Regions from separate parts of the Rhizobium sp. rho-13.1 genome, predicted to be linked through region 1. Evidence: predicted binding sites of a transcription regulator. Region 1 holds the regulator's gene; each other region holds the start of a gene.
The links. The regulator LexA, encoded in region 1, represses DNA repair genes until DNA is damaged. The targets are predictions, from matches to a motif close to TGTTCNNNNTGTGTTCNG.

Region 2: the regulator LexA is predicted to act here: its motif matches at 1,944-1,961, upstream of EQW76_RS17395 (ImuA family protein).
Region 3: the regulator LexA is predicted to act here: its motif matches at 2,824-2,841, upstream of EQW76_RS11640 (metallopeptidase family protein).
Region 4: the regulator LexA is predicted to act here: its motif matches at 2,332-2,349, upstream of EQW76_RS08575 (ATP-dependent helicase).

What each region holds. Positions count from the first base shown of each region.
Region 1 covers NZ_SCFL01000001.1:225,829-230,369, reverse strand. The annotation lists gene eno (phosphopyruvate hydratase) at 1-51, opposite strand, end outside; gene kdsA (3-deoxy-8-phosphooctulonate synthase) at 199-1,044, opposite strand; gene EQW76_RS01355 (VOC family protein) at 1,041-1,925, opposite strand; gene lexA (transcriptional repressor LexA) at 2,091-2,810, shown strand; gene EQW76_RS01345 (ComEC/Rec2 family competence protein) at 2,791-4,541, opposite strand, start outside.
Region 2 covers NZ_SCFL01000006.1:246,477-251,017, reverse strand. The annotation lists gene dinB (DNA polymerase IV) at 116-1,204, opposite strand; gene EQW76_RS17400 (hypothetical protein) at 1,358-1,666, shown strand; gene EQW76_RS17395 (ImuA family protein) at 2,027-2,782, shown strand; gene EQW76_RS17390 (DNA polymerase Y family protein) at 2,700-4,214, shown strand; gene EQW76_RS17385 (error-prone DNA polymerase) at 4,211-4,541, shown strand, end outside.
Region 3 covers NZ_SCFL01000003.1:73,216-77,756, reverse strand. The annotation lists gene EQW76_RS11650 (error-prone DNA polymerase) at 1-398, opposite strand, end outside; gene EQW76_RS11645 (DNA polymerase Y family protein) at 395-1,846, opposite strand; gene EQW76_RS29680 (hypothetical protein) at 1,857-2,801, opposite strand; gene EQW76_RS11640 (metallopeptidase family protein) at 2,965-3,402, shown strand; gene EQW76_RS11635 (DUF1737 domain-containing protein) at 3,411-3,617, opposite strand; gene EQW76_RS11630 (CoA ester lyase) at 3,614-4,522, opposite strand.
Region 4 covers NZ_SCFL01000002.1:438,002-442,542, reverse strand. The annotation lists gene secD (protein translocase subunit SecD) at 1-1,260, shown strand, start outside; gene EQW76_RS08580 (SMP-30/gluconolactonase/LRE family protein) at 1,315-2,187, opposite strand; gene EQW76_RS08575 (ATP-dependent helicase) at 2,437-4,506, shown strand; gene EQW76_RS08570 (glyoxalase superfamily protein) at 4,517-4,541, opposite strand, start outside.

The sequences.
Region 1 (4,541 bases):
GCCGCGGCTGTCGAGAATCTCGCGGGCGATAATGTCGGTGATTGCGGTCATGGCTGGTTCCTGCTCGCTGGTTATAATCGATTGAAATCTCTAAATCGAAGGCGTGACAATTACAATGCCATCACGCGCTTCGAATGAGGGAACGTCATAGCCGACTAAACCAAGATCATGTCAGCCTGTTGAACGCTCCCGCAGATGCTAGGCCTTGGCGATGGCGTCGAATGCCAGTAGCTTTTCGAGCAGCTGCGGCATGTCTTTCAGATGCACCATGTTGGGGCCATCGGACGGCGCATGGTCGGGATCCTCGTGGGTTTCGATAAAGACGCCGGCGACGCCGACGGCAACGGCCGCGCGGGCAAGGGTTTCCACGAATTCGCGCTGGCCGCCTGACGATGCGCCCTGGCCACCGGGCTGCTGCACGGAGTGGGTAGCATCGAAGATCACCGGAGCGCCCATCGCCGCCATGATCGGCAGCGAGCGCATATCGGAGACCAGCGTATTGTAGCCGAAGGAGGCTCCGCGTTCGCAGAGCAGGATATTCGGGTTTCCGCTGTCGTTAAGCTTGGCCAGCACGTTCTTCATGTCCCAGGGGGCGAGGAACTGACCCTTCTTGACGTTGATGATGCGGCCGGTCTTGGCGGCAGCGACCAGAAGATCGGTCTGGCGCGACAGGAAAGCCGGGATCTGCAGGACATCCACGGTCTTGGCGACAAGCGCGCACTGCTCTTCCGTGTGGATGTCGGTGAGCACCGGGAAACCGTATTCCTGCTTCAGATCGGCGAAGATCTCCAGAGCCGCTTCCAGCCCAAGGCCGCGCTGGGCGGACAGGGATGTGCGGTTGGCCTTGTCGAAGGACGACTTGTAGACGAGCCCGATACCGAGCGAGGCGCAGAGTTCCTTGAGCTTGCCGGCTATCGTGAAGGCATGGTCGCGGCTCTCCATCTGGCAGGGACCGGCAATCAGCGAGAGGCGCTTGCTGTTGGAGAAAGTGACCTTGCCGGGGCCTTCGCCGGCGACCACGTCCGAATTTGTCGAATGGCTCATGCTGTCTCCTCGAAGGCAAACAATGCCCCCTGCCCGGGAGCGGCCTTCACCAGAATAGTGTTGCTCTTGCGTGTGTAGGTCACGCCGTTACCAGCCAAATGCGCTTCTGTCACGGAAAGATCGCGAACGGCAAAGACGATTGCCCGCCCCCGCAGGCCCGGATCTTCACCGGATGGCGCCACCTCATAGAAGGCCTCCATCCCCTCGCCGCTCAAGATGTCGATTTCCACATTGGCCGACGATGCTGTGATGCCAAAGGAATGCGGAGCGATTGCGGCACCATTGCCAACTTCGCTGATGAGCCCGGAAAACGCCTCCGGACTGGCGGAGGACAGTACAATGCGCGAAATGCCGAGAACGCCGTTCGGATGCCTCTCCAGCGCGCTGCGATCCGTCGGCATCGCATTGATGCGCTCGCAGGTGAAAACGAAGAAATCCGGGGCACGCAAATCTGCAGCGAAGGCAAGTCGAAAGCCGGCGATCGATTCGGACCCGTCCGGCATGCGCAACGGCCTTTCGAACTCGAGGATCTTGCCGCCCGAGACCCCGCTGTCGAGAAAGCGCTGCTGGTCGCTTTCAGCATTGCCGGTTGCGAAGGCAATGGAGGAAAAACCATCGTCGCCGACGCGAAACCGGAAAGCCTGGTCGCGCGCGACGAAGACATTGCCGGCCAGCGCCGACGCCTCGCACTCCGAGAGACTGGCAATGCCGAGTGGCTCGAGATAGGTCTTGTCGGCAAAGAAAACGCAAGCATTTTCAGTACCAAAGGGATGCCGTGCATCGGCAGCGACAGTGAAGCCGACCTTGCTCAGCCGCTGGCGCGCAGAGGCTATATCACAGGTCGGCAGGACCAGATGGTCGATCGGGTAGGCTGCTGTCATGGTTTGTCTCCACCCTGCGAAGCCGTCAGCGACCGCAGCGCGACATGATCTTCCAAAAACGCGATTATTCCAACGGCGTTCACAAAGATTTAGTCACTTGCGGAACACATATGGAACAGATAGTGTCCGTTCTGGCTTTGTTTCGCACTTGGAGCACGAAAAACGATGTTGACGCGCAAGCAACAGGAACTGCTTCTCTTCATTCACGAACGAATGAAAGAGTCCGGCGTGCCGCCTTCTTTCGATGAAATGAAGGATGCGCTGGATCTGGCGTCGAAATCAGGCATCCATCGGCTGATCACGGCGCTGGAGGAACGCGGCTTCATTCGCCGCCTGCCGAACCGGGCGCGTGCCATCGAGGTCATCAAGCTTCCCGAGGCCTATAACCCGAATGCGCAGCCACGGCGCGGCTTTTCGCCGAGCGTCATCGAAGGCAGCCTTGGCAAGACGCCGGCTGTTGCCGCAGCGCCGACAAAGCCCGCAGTCGACGACCGCAGCGGCTCCGTCTCGCTGCCGGTCATGGGCCGAATCGCTGCCGGTGTTCCCATTGCCGCGATCCAGAACAACACCCACGACATCATGGTTCCAGCCGACATGGTCGGCGCCGGCGAGCATTACGCGCTCGAGGTGCGAGGCGATTCGATGATCGAGGCCGGCATCTTCGACGGCGATACGGTGATCATCCGAAATGCCAGTACGGCGAGCCCCGGCGACATCATCGTCGCCCTCGTCGATGACGAGGAGGCCACGCTCAAGCGCTTTCGCCGCAAAGGTGCCTCCATTGCACTCGAGGCAGCCAACCCGGCCTACGAGACCCGCATCTTCGGCCCGGACAGGGTGAAGATCCAGGGGCGGCTTGTCGGCCTCATCCGCCGGTATCACTGACCGGTGACGTGGCGTCGGTACCGGTGAAAGCGGGCTTTCGCCAGTCGTAGGCTCGATGCCTCTCCCATGGACGGTCAAGGGCGCTGAACGCGGTGATGAACTCTGGCTTAGGAGAGCTTAAGTTGACCTCTATGGAACCTGTTTTGCGTAACGAAGCGCCGGTGTAGAGCACTGCACCGGACCGACAGCGATCAAGGCGAAGTTTGACCGGCGTGATGACAATGTCGGCGGTATCGCAGGCCGGCCCCAGATAAGCCGCGTCGGAGATAGTCACCAGCATCGCGCCCGTCTCGAGCATGGCAACGCACCAATCGCGACCATGGCAGGCAAACCCGCCGTCGACCGCATTGTCCAGAGCAGTTTCCATTGCTGACCGCAATGTGGCCTGATGCTCCGCATCCATACGGGTCGAGGGGCGGCCACGAACGGAATGGGACGGGGTCGAGTTGTCCGGCGGCAGCATTTGCGGCGGCGTATCCTCTGACACCAGCAGGGCTCGCTTCCATTGCTGATAGATAAAATCCGGGGGGCGTTCGCGGTTGCGCTCGAGGCGCCCCTGCCGGAACAGGGCGACGAGTTCGCCATCCTCCGAAATCAGCAGTTCCGATTTCTGGAGAGACGGTTGGAAGGCGGCGAAGGTCACCGAGGCTGCAATCAGCAACGCGCCGGCATGGCGCATAGGCGTCCGCAGCACCGTCATCAGCAGGAAGCCGGCAATAATGGTCGGGAAAAGTCCGGCAGGCAGGCGCGCGAAGGGCACATTGCCACCCCATGCCGCCACCGTCTTTGCGATGACCATGACGATATCGAGTCCCCACCCGGTGACTAGCCAGAATACGCCGTCTAGGCCGAAAGGCATCATCAGCATGGCAAGCATGCCGATCGGCATGACGATGAATGACACCACCGGCATGGCGGCAAGGTTGGCAACGAGGCCATAGGTCGCCAGCCTGTGAAAATGCTCAATCGAAAAGATCGCCGTCGACGCGCCGCCGATGAACGATGTCATGGCGACGCCTGTGAAGAAGCGGCTGACCGCCCGCACCGGCATCGGTGCCCGGAAAGCGGCAAACCGCCGCTCGCGGGGCGGACGTCCCTTCCATAGCGAATAGCCGGATACAAGGGCGATGGTCGCCGCATAGGACATCTGGAAACTCGGGCCGAGGATCTGCGACGGCGAGAGCACCAGGATGGCGATGGCCGATAGGGCGACATTGCGCAGGCTGAAGGATGGTCTGTCGAACAGCACCGCGACCAGCATGATCGCCATCATGATGAAGGCCCGTTCGGCCGATACCCCGAAGCCGGAAATGAAATAATAGGCGGTGACGGTGATCAGCGCACCGACGGCTGCAATTTTCTTGGTCGGAAAAGCCTGCGCCAATCCGGGAAACAGGCTCAGTACATGCCGGAGGCCGACATAGAAGATACCGGCCGACAAAGCCATATTCAGTCCCGAGATGGCGATGATATGGGCGAGGCCGGACACCCTTAGGGCATCCGTCGTTTCCGGCGAAATCGCCCGACGTTCGTCGTTGACCAGCGAAGCCGCGAAGGCGCCGGTGTCGCCGGGCAGGATCGAGCGGATTCGGTCTCCGATATGGCCGCGCAGCCCAGTCAGCCAGCGGTCGATCCTTTGGAGCGTGGTTCGCTCGCTGGTGTCGTCGACGCTGGCCATCATCAGTTGCGGCGTACCGTAGAAGAAACCGTTGGCACCGGTGCCTTCGAAAT
Region 2 (4,541 bases), on a different contig from region 1:
GACGTCTGTCGGAACAGCGGCTCTCCTCCTCGTAAGCTGTCTGTTCGGTTCTTTTCGAAAAGCCTGCCGCACCTCCTCCTCCCGCGGCAGGCTTTTTCGTTTTGGGACCATCGAGTCAGAGGCCGAGAGCGAGTTGCGGTTCTGCCACGCGGTCTTCCGTGTTCAGCGATGACAGGGTAACGCCCAGCAGTCGCACCGGACGTTTGAACGGGAACGCCGATGCTAGCAGAATCTCTGCGGCCTCCAGTACCATGTCGATATCCGAGATAGGCCCGGACAGGGTTTTGCTACGGGTCGCCTGGCTGAAATCTGAATATTTGATTTTAACAGTCACCGTCCTTCCCGTGATGGCGTTGGCCTCACAATGGCGCCAGACCTTTTCGGCCAACGGTCTCAGCTCGGCCTTGGCCAGATCGAGATCGTCGATGTCCTCGACGAACGTATCCTCGGCGCCAACAGATTTGCGGATCCGGTCGGGCCTGACCCGGCGTTCGTCGATGCCGCGGGCGATCCCGTAGAAATAGGGGCCGGACTTGCCGAAAGTCTGCTGGAGGAAGGCAAGAGACTTCGATTTGAGGTCAAGGCCGGTCTCGATGCCGTGCCGTTTCATGCGCTCGGCCGTCGCAGGCCCGACACCATGGAATTTCTTGACAGGGAGGGTCTCGACAAAGCCCGGGCCATTCTTCGGGGTTATCACCGCCTGGCCATTCGGCTTGTTCAGGTCGCTTGCCATCTTGGCCAGAAACTTGTTGTAGGAGATGCCGGCAGATGCATTGAGGCCGGTGACAGCCTTGATCTTCGCGCGGATCTCCAGCGCAATGTCGGTGGCAATCTCCATGCCTTTCAGGTTCTCGGTCACGTCGAGATAGGCCTCGTCGAGCGACAGGGGTTCGATCAGGGATGTGTACTCAGCAAAGATGTCCCGGATCTGCTGCGACACCTGCCGATAGACGTCGAAGCGCGGCGGCACGAAGATCAGCGCCGGACATTTCCGCTTGGCTGTCACCGACGGCATGGCCGAGTGGACACCGTAGGTTCGCGCTTCGTAGCTTGCCGCCGCCACGACACCCCGGGCAGCCGATCCGCCAACGGCCAGCGGCCGTCCGCGCAGGTCGGGATTGTCGCGCTGCTCGACCGAGGCATAGAAGGCATCCATGTCGACATGAATGATTTTGCGGGTTGGGGATAACGTCACGTCGTTCATGGCGGCCATCTGGGATTGTCGGCGAAACAAAAAGAGAACATAGCAGTGTTTCGACCGATATCCAAGGCGATTGACGGTGACTTGCCCGCTTGAGGCAACCTGTCGGCCTAAGGGACGTTGAGCCAGGTGACATCAGCAACAGGAGATAGCCGCATGGCCGACGACAGCACCCTGAAGATCCGAGCCACCTTCGCGACCCGGGCCGCAGCCGATCTTGCAGTCGAGCATTTGGTTCAGCAGCACGGCATCGCAAGGCCTGACATCTTCATCCAATCGACCACCAATGAAAACACCGTCGGCACGTCGCCATCGGGCGGAGACCTTTCACACAATGAGGGCGCGCGAGACGATGCGCCGCTTGGCGGCGAAATCGAGGTGTCCGCCAATATCGCCTCCAGCCAAGTTGCGGTTGTCCAGCGCAGTCTGGGCGAGGCGGGTGCCATTCGCGTCTCGGGCCAATAGGCGCCCAAGCCTTTGCATGACCGTGGCGAGTGGCTCTTCGAATGGGGAGGGGCACATCGAACCTTTCCCCGGAAAGATCAACCGCCTCCCGGTCGCATCCATGCCGCGACCGGCCGCGCCCGGCGTTTCGTCCAGGCACGCACCCACCGATTTTTTGCCTGAGGCCAAACACGGCGCAAACGGGGGTACGGCGCTGATTTGGCTCAAGAATCTTCTCCTTTGCTAAAATTGGAGGAGGATATTCCTATTTTATGCCGGCTTGACTCTCGCCGTTCGCCAGAACAGAACGTGAACTTCAATCGATGAAACGGCATGACGTCGTTCTGATGAGCACCACGAACCGAGAGGATTGCGTGAACGATGACGGCTGCAAGAGAGCACGTCATAGCCGATCTGCGCAGCCGCATCGCCTCCCTTTCGCGTGGCTCGGCGACGCCAATGGAAAGCCTGCCCTTCGGTGTCGGCGAGATCGACGCCGTGCTGCCGGGAGGCGGTCTTGCGCGCGGCGCTCTTCACGAGTTTGCAGGCGGTGGCGCCGGGGCCGTCGATGGCGCAGCCGCCGCCCTGTTCGTTGCCGGGATTGCGGCGCGCACCAAAGGCAAGATCGTCTGGTGTCTGACGCGTCCAGACCTGTTCTTCCCGGCGCTCGCCCAAGCGGGCCTCGATGCCAACCGGGTCATCTTCGTCGAGGGCGATCGGCAGGAGGACGTGCTTGCGTCCATGGAGGAGGCCTTGTCCTATGGCGGCCTCGGCGCGGTCGTGGGGGAGCTCGTTCGGCTGCCGATGCTGGAAAGCCGGCGCCTGCAGCTGGCCGCCGAACAGAAGGGGAGCTTGGCCCTCGTCGTTCGCAGATGGCGCCGGCAGACGGAAGCCAACGACTTTGGCCAGCCGACCGCCTCGACCACGCGATGGCGCGTCAGCGTGCTGCCGTCGGTTTCAATGCCTGTACCCGGCGTCGGGCGGGCAACCTGGTTGCTGGAGCTGATGCGATCGCGGGCCGGCGCCTGTGCCGAATTTGTCGTTGGAGCGTGTGATGACCAGGGTCGTATCGATCTACCTTCCGGATCTGTCGACGGATCGCATTCGTCGCGCGGCCGATCCCGCCATTCCGGTTGATCAGGCCATTGCCGTGATTGCAAAAAGCGGATCGAAACGCTGGGTGTCGGCCGCCGACGATCCGGCAAGACGGGCAGGCGTGCGCGTCGGCATGGCGGCCGAAAAGGCCCAGGCCCTGTTCCAGGGATTGCTGACGATCGAGGCCGACCCGCGGGCCGACGCTGCGGCTCTGGAGCGGATCGCGTTGTGGGCATTGACCCAATATTCGCCCATCGTCGCCGTCGATGCCGAAAACGGTATCGTCATGGACACGGAGGGTGCCGACCATCTGAAGGGTGGGGAGCGTGCCATGCTGACGGGCATCGCCAATCGGTTCGCCGCCAGGGGTCTGACGACGCGTGTCGCCATTGCCGACACATGGGGTGCCGCGCACGCCTGCGCACGGGCGATAAAAAGGGAGACGGTCATCATACCCAGAGGCGAGACCCTGCGCGCCGTGGAGCGCTTGCCCGTCTGCCTGTTGCGGCTCCCGGACAAGATCGTCGGGGATCTCAGGACCCTCGGCTTTCGCACGATCGGGGAGCTCTCCGTGACGCCGCGCGCGCCGCTGACGCTTCGCTTCGGGCCCGAGATCGGGCGACGCCTTGACCAGATGTTCGGTCGTGTCCGCGAGCCGATCGAGCCCATCAGGAGCCCTGGGCAGATTGCGGTCGCGCGCTCTTTCCAGGACCCTATCGGTGCGGCAGAGACGATAGACAAATATGTCGGGCGCCTGGTCGTCGAGCTCTGCGCCGAACTTCAAAGACAAGGGCTGGGGGTCCGGCGCGCCGACCTGATCGTCGACACGGTCGACAATGCCCGCCAGGCCATTCGTGCCGGAACGGCAAAGCCCGCAAGGGACGTGGCGTGGCTGACCAAGCTGTTCAAGGACCGCACCGAAAGGATCGATCCCGGTTTCGGCATCGAGAGGCTGACCCTTGTCGCCGTCCTGTCGCAGCCGCTCGAGGAGACCCAGACGGCATCGTCGTTCGTCGAGGACGGTGACGCGGATATCACGCCGCTTGTGGACATCTTCGGCAATCGCGGCCAGCGGGTCTACCGCCTGGCACCGGTCGCCTCCGACGTCCCGGAGCGCAGCGTCCGGCGGATTGCCGCCACCGCTGACGATATCGACGTCTTCTGGTCGCCTCAATGGCCGCGTCCGGTCCGTCTGCTTGCCCATCCGGAAGAGGTCGAGGTGATCGCGCTGCTGCCCGACCATCCGCCGGTGTCGGTGACGTGGCGGGGCAAGCGCCGGCGGGTCAAACGCGCCGACGGGCCCGAGCGCATCTTTGGCGAATGGTGGCAGCGCACGTCCGAATGGGCGGCGGTTCGCGACTACTTCATCGTCGAGGACGACGCCGGCGAGCGTCTCTGGATTTTCCGCTCCGGCGACGGTGTCGATGGCGGGACCGGATCCCACGCATGGTATGTCCACGGAATTTTCGCATGAGATATGCCGAGCTGCAGGTGACCACGCATTTCAGTTTTCTAAGGGGCGCCAGTTCGGCCCACGAGTTGTTTGCGACCGCCAAGGACCTGGGCATCGATGCGATCGGGGTCGTCGATCGCAACTCGCTTGCCGGCATCGTCCGTGCGCTCATAGCCTCGCGCGAAACAGGCGTGCGGCTCGTCGTCGGATGTCGCCTCGATCTGGCGGACGGCATGTCGATCCTGGTCTATCCGACCGACCGCGCCGCCTATGCCCGGCTGACGCGGCTCATCACCCTGGGAAAGGCAAGGGGCGGAAAGAACAACTGCGTTCTGCATCTGGACGACG
Region 3 (4,541 bases), on a different contig from region 1:
GGGTCGGGGACAACGGCCAGCATCATGGCGTCCCCCCAGGCACATAGATCCTCTTCATGCAGGATACAGCCGCCCTTTTCCGTTCTGAGGTTGCCCGTACTGAGCAGCCGGCAAAGATGGCCCCATCCGGCCCTGTTCTCCGGGTACGCCAGAACATCCGGCGTTCCGTCGGCAAACACCAGCCGCGCACCGGGCTGGAACCGATAGCCGTTCTGCCGGGCGATCGCGTGGGCGCGCACCACCCCCGAAACGCTGTTGCGATCGGCAATGCCGAGGCCGGTCAGGCCACAGGAGCCGGCCGCCACGACCATTTCCTCCGGACTTGAGGCGCCTTCGAGGAACGAGAAGTTCGTTCTCGCCCCGATCTCGAAGAACATGGGCGCAGGGCGCGGGCTCATGCGAAAACCCCGTGCATCAGCCAGCGGGGCGGCGCGCCATGCCCATAGAGCCCCTCGCGAAACATCCAGAAGCGGTGGCCGCTCTGTACTTCCAGCCTGAAATAGTCGCGGGGCGGGGCCGCTTCGCCATCGATCCACCATTCGCGCGCCAGCCGCTCAGGCCCCTCGGCGCGCAGCACCTCGTGCATCGTGCGCCGCCAGCGAAATCTCTGTGGCGGACCTTCCGGCACCTCGGCCATGAACGTCTCGACCGGCTCCGGCGTCCGGAACAGCCGCAGCGGTCGCTCGGACCGGCCGGCCCCGACCGTCGTGCCGGTGGTCTGCCGCAGCTTGTCGGACAGCACGTCCGCTGCGGGCACGAACAGGGCCGCCCGCTCCGGCACGTGACTTTCCGCCAGTTCCAGTGCCTGCAGACAGGCCCGCCCGAGCCGCGCTGCGACCTGATCGACAAAGGCGGAAAGCGACTGCTCCGATGGTCCATCGGCAGTAAAATCCGCCTGAAGCGCATCGAAAACTTCGTGCTGCAGCACGTTCAGCCGGACAATCTCGTAACCGAAACCGGCATCGAGATCATCATGCACGGCCTTGATGCGCTCGGAAAACAGCGCGGCAATGCGTTTCGGCTCGCGCAACGGCTTCGACGCACCGGCCGAAATCCGGAACACGGCACCGTCGACCCTGAACAGCAGCAGTTCGAACATCCGGCCGCCGATACCACGGGCTTCCAGCCCCGGCTTCAGGGCAGCCCCGAGCTGGCCCGCCAGCAGCAGGATATCCTCCTCGGCCTGAACCGGCTCGATGAGGCGCCGTTCGGCAGAAAGGCTAGCCACCGGACGTCGCGGCGAAATCGGCTCCTCGTCAAGGCCCAACGCCTGATCAAGGCGCAAAAGCAGATGCGCGCCGAACCGTCGTGCCAATGGCGCCCGGGCGGCAGAGATGATATCGCCGACCTGCTTCAAGCCGAGCTTCTGCAGGGCGGCGACGGTCGGTCCGTCGAGCCTGAGCGACGCCACGGGCAATGGCGCCAGCACAGTCTCCATCTCATCCGCTTCGACAATGCCGCTGCGGCCAAAGCGGGCGACGGCCCAGGAGAGGCCCGGCGAAGATGAAATGGCGCCCCGCACCTCCAGACCGAGATGAAACAGCCGGTGCAGCACATCCTTCAGCAGTGCCCGCTCACCCCCGAAAAGATGGGCGCAGCCGGTAATATCGAGGAACAGGCCGTCACGACCATCCAGCGAGACCAGCGGTGTATAGCGGTCGCACCAGTCTGCCATCGCCTCCAGCAGTCGCCGGTCGGCCGCATCATCGTCCTCGACCACATCGAGGTCGGGACAGATGGCCCGTGCTTCGGCGACGCCCTGGCCAGCCTTCAGACCGATGCCCTCGGCCGCTGCTTCCAGGGCTGTCAGCCGCATGGCATTTTTCACCCGTCCGGCGCAAACCAGCGGCGGCGTCTCAGGACGCCCGGTGGTACGCCACGACAGACCCCAGCGCTTGCGCGCGATCCGATCTGTCGACAGCCGGGGAAACGTGAGGGCCAGAATGCGCTGCTGGCCGTTCGACAGCGGCAGGCTGCCGGTTGACAGGGAAAAATTGGCGGTCATGGGCATTCCATTCGAGGACAAATGACAGGGGAGCCGGGTTGCGGCTCTTTTCCAGGGTGAGACGGAAGGACGGGTTTCCGATGCTGCCGCCCAGCATCGATCCGTCCGGCAAAGGCCGCGCCGAGGCCGGCGCGGGTTCGATATGAAGGCGCAGAAGGGCGCTGCTTGCCTCTTCCTGCCCGGCTTGCCTGAGGACAAACAACGGTCGCCCGGCAGCCTTGGCCCGCAGGCTCAGCCGGCGACTTTCCGTCAGGCCGAAATGGGCGGGATTGCCGCGCACCTCGAGCACCACGAGGGTAAAGACGGCACTGGCAAGCGCCTCCTCCGCCAGCCACAGCGCCTCTTCGAGTTTTCGCGGCGCCGCGTGCAGGAAGCCGCGTGGCATGACGCCGAAATCCTGTAGGCCCAAGGCATAGGGCAGGCCTGCTTCCAGCATTACCATCGTCTCGCCGATCCAGAGGACCGGCGAGACGATGGTATGGTTGTCGCGCGCCCTGAGCCTTGCTGCCAGCGCCAGCACGAAGCCGGTCGCAGCCCCTGCATCGCGCAAGCTGGAGGAGCGTATTTCGGTAAGCGCATCGAGGGGAAAGCCCCCCTTGAGCGCCACATCGAGATCCGCAACACCGCTCGAGAGCAGCGCCTTTCCCCCGGAAGGGACCCGGCCCGAGACAGCACTTTCGTTGCCCAGGCGATCGTGCTCGGCCGCCGAAAGGGCTGGCACGGACTTGCCTTCCAGACGGGCGATGGTTTCGCGCAGGGCAAAAAGCGTCTCCCGCGCCACGGCATTGCTAGCCATGGACGTTAGCTCCTGAGTGGATTGTTCCTGTTATGTTCTTATAGATTCCAGAGCGCTAAAGAAGAGTCAACAGGGATTCTCTGTGAATTTATTCCTGCCTTGAATTGGCTCTCGAAAAGTTTCCCCAAAGCCTCTATATGGGCCGAAAGAAGGGAATGAGATCATGGCCCGCATTGACCAGAGCGACGATTGGCGGGATCGCCACGCGCCGACAATCAGCGCATTCGAATCGCTCGCTGCCGAAGCCTACGGCCATCTGCCGGAGGAATTCCGCGCGCTGACCGGCAACCTGTCAATCGAGGTCGAGGATTTCCCAGATGACGAGATCTTCGATGACATGGCGCTGGAAACGCCCTTCGACCTGCTCGGCCTGTTCGAAGGCCGCGGCATTTCCGAGCGCTTTACGGTAGAGACCGGCGAGATGCCCAACCGCATCCGCCTCTATCGCCGGCCTATCATCGATTACTGGGCCGAGAACGACGAGACGCTGGGCGATATCATCACCCACGTCCTGATCCACGAAATCGGCCACCATTTCGGCCTCAGCGATGACGATATGGAACGCATCGAGGCCAGCGCCGAGGAAGCCACGGATCGCTGACGCCCGCTCTACTGCTCCGAGAGCTTCATCTCTGGATCGTAATCCTTGCCCGGAACATCCTTCACCACGGCCTGGCCGCACTGCATGACGCCGGTTGCGGCGTTGAAGGCATAGGTCGGCGAACCCGATAGCACCCAGCCCTTGGAAAGGGCCGCCGATACCTTGTGACAGAAGGCGGAATCGTCCGGACCGGTGAGGAAGCGATAGAGTTTCATGACGACGTCTTTCGGTCTGCAATGAGATCGGCTTTATGGACCAGTCCCTCCGCCTCGACAAGATGCAGCCGCTCGACCATCTGCCCGTCGAGATCGATGACGTTGAGCCCGGCAGCGGCCGGATCCGCAAACGCCGCAATGATCTTCCGCGCCTGCGCGACAGCGGCCTCATCGGGGCCGAAGTGACGGTTGGCGCCATCGATCTGGGCCGGGTGCATCAGCATCTTGCCGCCAAACCCCATGGCCCGACCTTGGGCGCATTCATCGGCGAATGCGGACAAATCCTTGAAATCGTTGAAAACGCTATCGATCGCGTCGAGCCCGTAGGCGCGCACGGCCAGCACTACCTGCATAAGCCAGGGCACCAGGTAAGTCCGTCCTGGCAGTGCCGGAACGCCGGTTTCCTTGCGCAGATCGTTCAGTCCGACGACGAAGCAATCGAGCCTGGAACCGCCTGTCCGGCCGAATTCGGCAAGGGCGGCAACATTGAGAATGCCCCTTGGCGTCTCGATCATTGCCCAGATGCGCAGCTCCTCCGGCGCGTCGGCATCGGCCAGTCGGTCGCCGACCGCCATGATATCCTGCGGTTCGTCGACCTTGGGCAGCAACACCGCATCCGGCTGTAGCGCCAGTACGAGGTCCAGGTCGGCCTTGCCGAACACGGAATCGAGCCCGTTGATCCGGATGATCAGTTCCTTGCCGGGAGGTTTAGGCCCGGCGAAGAAGGCACGCAGATTGTCCCGCGCTTCTGCTTTACGCTCCGGGGCAACGGAATCTTCCAGATCGAAGATCACCGCATCGCAATCGAGATCGTGGATTTTCTCGAGCGCCCGGCGGTTGATCGCCGGCACGCTGAGGACGGAACGGCGAAGGCGCGCGGAACGGGTGTGCGGAGAACGGCTCATAGACGACTTCTGCCAATCT
Region 4 (4,541 bases), on a different contig from region 1:
GAGCGTATCCGTGAAGAGACCCGCAAGGGACGCGGAGCCTTTGCCGCTATCGACAACGGTTTCCGTCGCGCCTACTCGACCATCATCGACGGGAACATGACGGCGCTGATTGCCGCCGCCATCCTGTTCTACTTCGGCTCTGGCCCGGTGCGCGGCTTCGCCGTCACCATGGGTCTCGGCCTGATCATCTCGATGTTCACCTCGGTCGCCTTCGTGCGCGTCGTGATGATCGCCATCGCCCGCCGTCGCAAGCTGAAGGTCATCAACATCCAGTCGATGTTCCGGTTCTCACCCTATGACCGGCACATCCAGTTCATGAAGGCCCGCTTTTTCGGCGTCGCAGTGTCGGCGATCCTGTCGCTCGCGTCGATCGGACTGTTCATCTATCCGGGCCTCAACTACGGCGTCGACTTCCGTGGCGGCATCCAGATGTCGGTGAAGACGCAAGGGACGGCCGATCTTTCGACGTTCCGCGAAGGCCTGAACACACTCGGCCTGGGTGAAATCACCCTGCAGTCGTTTGGCGACAAGAACACCATTCTGGTCCGGGCCCAGCGCCAGGATGGCGGCGAGGAAGCCCAGACGGCAGCAGTTACAAAGCTGAAAGCCGAAGTCACCAAGATCGACCCGACAGCAACGGTCGAAGGCACCGATGTCATCGGCCCGAAGGTTTCGGGCGAACTGGCTTGGGCCGGCATCCTGTCGGTGGTTATCGCCAGCTTCGCGATGCTGTTCTACATCTGGTTCCGCTTCGAATGGCCGTTTGCCGTCGGCGCCATCGTGACCTTGGTGCTTGACGTCACCAAGCTGGTGGGCTTTTTCGCTATCACCGGCCTCGACTTCAACCTGACGGCCATCGCCGCGGTGCTGACGATGGTCGGCTACTCGGTCAACGACAAGGTCGTCGTCTACGACCGCATGCGTGAAAACATGCGTCTCTACAAGTCGATGCCCTTGCGCGAGATCATCGACAAGTCGATCAACGAAACCCTCGCCAGAAGCCTTTACACCAACGCTACCGCATTCCTGGCGCTGGTCCCGATGGCGATCTGGGGCGGCAGCGCCGTGTCGAGCTTCGCCATTCCGATGGTGTTCGGCATCCTCGTTGCCGGTGCATCGTCGATCTTTATCGCGGCGCCGATCCTGCTGTTCCTCGGCGACTGGCGCACCCGCCACCGCGCAGTTACCGTCGCAAACGACGCCAAGGCAGCAGAAGCCGAAGCGGCCAAGCCGAAGAAGCAGCTTCCGGCAGCGGAATAAAAAAGAAAGGGCGCCCCGGCAGGAGGCGCCCTTTTTCTTTACTCCATAGCCGGATCAGATCTTTGGACGGTGCAGCGGCAGCCCCGGCTTGGGCGCCGGGATGCGCTCGATGGCGCCGTGCTCCTGTTCGGTGATCAGCACCTGCTTGCCATCGACGGTGAAGGCGACGTTGCTCGGCAGCGTGCCGTTCGTGCGGATATGGCCAGAGAGCTTGCCGGACGTGTCGATCAGGCAGATGTCGCCCTGGCCATACACGGCGCAGTACAGTGTATCGTCGCGATCGAAGGCCAGTCCGGCAGGTCCCTTCAGGCGCGTCCCCATCGGCGAGCGCAGGGCGTGGGCAAAGATTTCCTGCCGGCCGCCAAGCACCTGGCGGTAGATATTCCCCGTCAGCATCTCGCTGTAATAGAGCAAGCCGTTCGAATCGAAGGCAATGCCGCTCGCCAGCAGCAGACCCGCAGCCAGCGACCGGAGCACGCGCCCGTCGGCGGGATCGATCTGGTAGATGCAACCATTGTAGGGCGCATTCAAAAAGTCCGGCCGGATTGTTTGGCCGATGACGAGATCGGCAATCCGAACGCCGGCGTCGCTCATGTACAGAAGCCCGTCCGGACCGAAGGCGAGATCACGCGGCAGGACGAAGGGTCCCGTCTCGCTGCCTTCGATCATCTGCAGCATACGACCTTCGGGCGACAGGCGAACCAGCGAGTTTTCCGGACCGCCAGCCACCCAGAAGCAGCCATCGCCATCGACAGCCAAGCCTGACGGACGTCCTCCCGGTCGGCAGATTTCCCGGCGTTGGCCGTGCGGTGCGATTACCGATACGCACCGGCGGCCGTCTTCCATCTCGACATATGCGATGCGCCCATCCTGCAGTCCGACCGGCCCGTCAGGCTGGTGCAACCCGACTGCAATCGTCTCATTCATTCCGACGCATCTCCCGGGGTACGCAATAACATTAAAGACATTGCTAACCTTTCCGATTCGTTAAGTAAACGATAGCCGACCGCCGTCCCTCTGGGCATCGTTGCGTCAAACAGACCCAAGCTCGCTTGACAGTTTTCGCCGATTCAGAACATTTAACGAACATTCGGGCAATCTAATGGTGCTCCGAAAATCTTCGGAAACTCAATAACGGCATGGCAGCGGCCGCTCCGGAGCAATAGAGGAGAGCCGATGAACGCCGCCTATCTGGAAAAACTCAATCCCGAGCAGCGGCTGGCCGTCGAGCACGGCACCGACATCGACGGAAGCCATGTCTCCGGACCCCTGCTGGTGATCGCCGGTGCCGGCTCCGGAAAGACCAACACGCTCGCCCACCGCGTGGCGCATCTCATCGTCAAGGGCGCCGATCCGCGCCGCATCCTGCTGATGACCTTCTCCCGCCGGGCTGCTGCCGAGATGGGCCGCCGCGTCGAGAAGATCTGCGCCCAGGTGCTCGGCCCGAAAGCCGGGATCATGACGGACGCACTGGCCTGGAGCGGGACATTCCACGGCATCGGCGCGCGCCTGTTGCGCGACTATGCCGAACAGATCGGCCTCGACCCGGCGTTTACGATCCACGATCGCGAAGATAGCGCCGACCTGATGAACCTTATCAGGCACGACCTCGGTTTTTCGAAGACCGAGAACCGCTTTCCGACCAAAGGCACCTGCCTTGCCATCTATTCGCGCGCGGTCAATTCCGAGACGCCGCTGGACCAGGTTCTGCGCGATGTCTTCCCGTGGTGCGCCACCTGGGAGAATCAGTTGCGGGAACTCTTTGCCAGCTATGTCGAGGCGAAGCAGGTGCAGAACGTCCTCGATTACGACGACCTGCTGCTCTACTGGGCGCATATGGTGCATGAGCCGCTGATCGCCGAAGACATTGGCAACCGGTTCGACCATGTCATGGTCGACGAATACCAGGACACCAACCGGCTGCAATCGTCGATCCTGATGGCGCTGAAGCCCGGCGGACAGGGCCTTACGGTTGTCGGCGACGACGCCCAGTCGATCTACTCCTTCCGCGCCGCGACGGTGCGCAACATCCTCGATTTCCCCACATCATTTTCGCCGGCCGCCCGTATCGTCACGCTCGACCGCAACTATCGCTCGACGCAGCCGATCCTTGCCGCCGCCAACGCCGTCATCGATCTCGCCTCGGAGCGCTTTACCAAAAACCTGCGCACCGAGCGGACATCGGCACAGCGCCCGAAGCTGGTGACCGTTCGCGATGAGGCCGACCAGGCCCGCTACATCGCCGACATGGTGCTCGAGAACCGCGAGGGCGGGACAATTCTCAAACAGCAGGCGGTGCTCTTCCGGGCCTCGCACCACTCCGGCCCGCTGGAGATCGAACTGACGCGGCGCAACATTCCGTTCGTCAAGTTTGGCGGCCTGAAATTCCTCGACAGCGCCCACGTGAAGGACATGCTGGCCGCACTGCGCTTTGCCCAGAACCCGCGCGACCGCGTGGCCGGTTTCCGACTGATGCAGCTTCTGCCCGGCGTCGGGCCGTCGACAGCACAAAAAGTGCTCGACCGGATGGACGACGAGGCGAGCCCGATTACCGCGCTGACCGAAATCCCCGCCCCGCCTCGCAGCGGCGATGACTGGACCAGTTTTGTCGAGACCTTGCAGGCGGTGAAATCGGGCAAGGCCGGCTGGCCGGCTGAAATCGGCCTGGTGCGGGAATGGTATGCGCCACATCTGGAGCGCTTGCACGAGGATGCAGCGACACGGCAGGCGGATCTTCTGCAGCTCGAGCAGATCGCCTCGGGCTATCCCTCGCGGGAACGTTTTCTGACCGAACTGACACTCGACCCGCCGGATGCGACGAGCGACCAGGCCGGAGTTCCGCTGCTCGACGAAGATTATCTCATCCTCTCGACCATCCATTCCGCCAAGGGCCAGGAATGGACCAAGGTATTCATGCTGAACGTCATCGACGGCTGCATTCCCTCGGATCTCGGCGTCGGCACCAGCGCCGAGATCGAGGAGGAGCGTCGGCTGCTCTACGTGGCGATGACCCGCGCCAAGGACAATCTAGACCTGGTGCTGCCACAGCGCTTCTTCGTCCACGGCCAGAACGCCCAGGGCGACCGCCACGTCTATGCCAACCGCACCCGCTTCATTCCTGCGACGCTGCTACAGTTCTTCGAAGTCTGCGGCTGGCCCACCGCCCGCTCAGACTCACCCGCCGCGCAGCAGGCAAGGCAGATCCGGGTGGATGTCGGCGCGCGGATGCGAGGGATGTGGCGGTAGCGGCGGTCCCTCATAGCGGCGCCAAGACCAAGTGG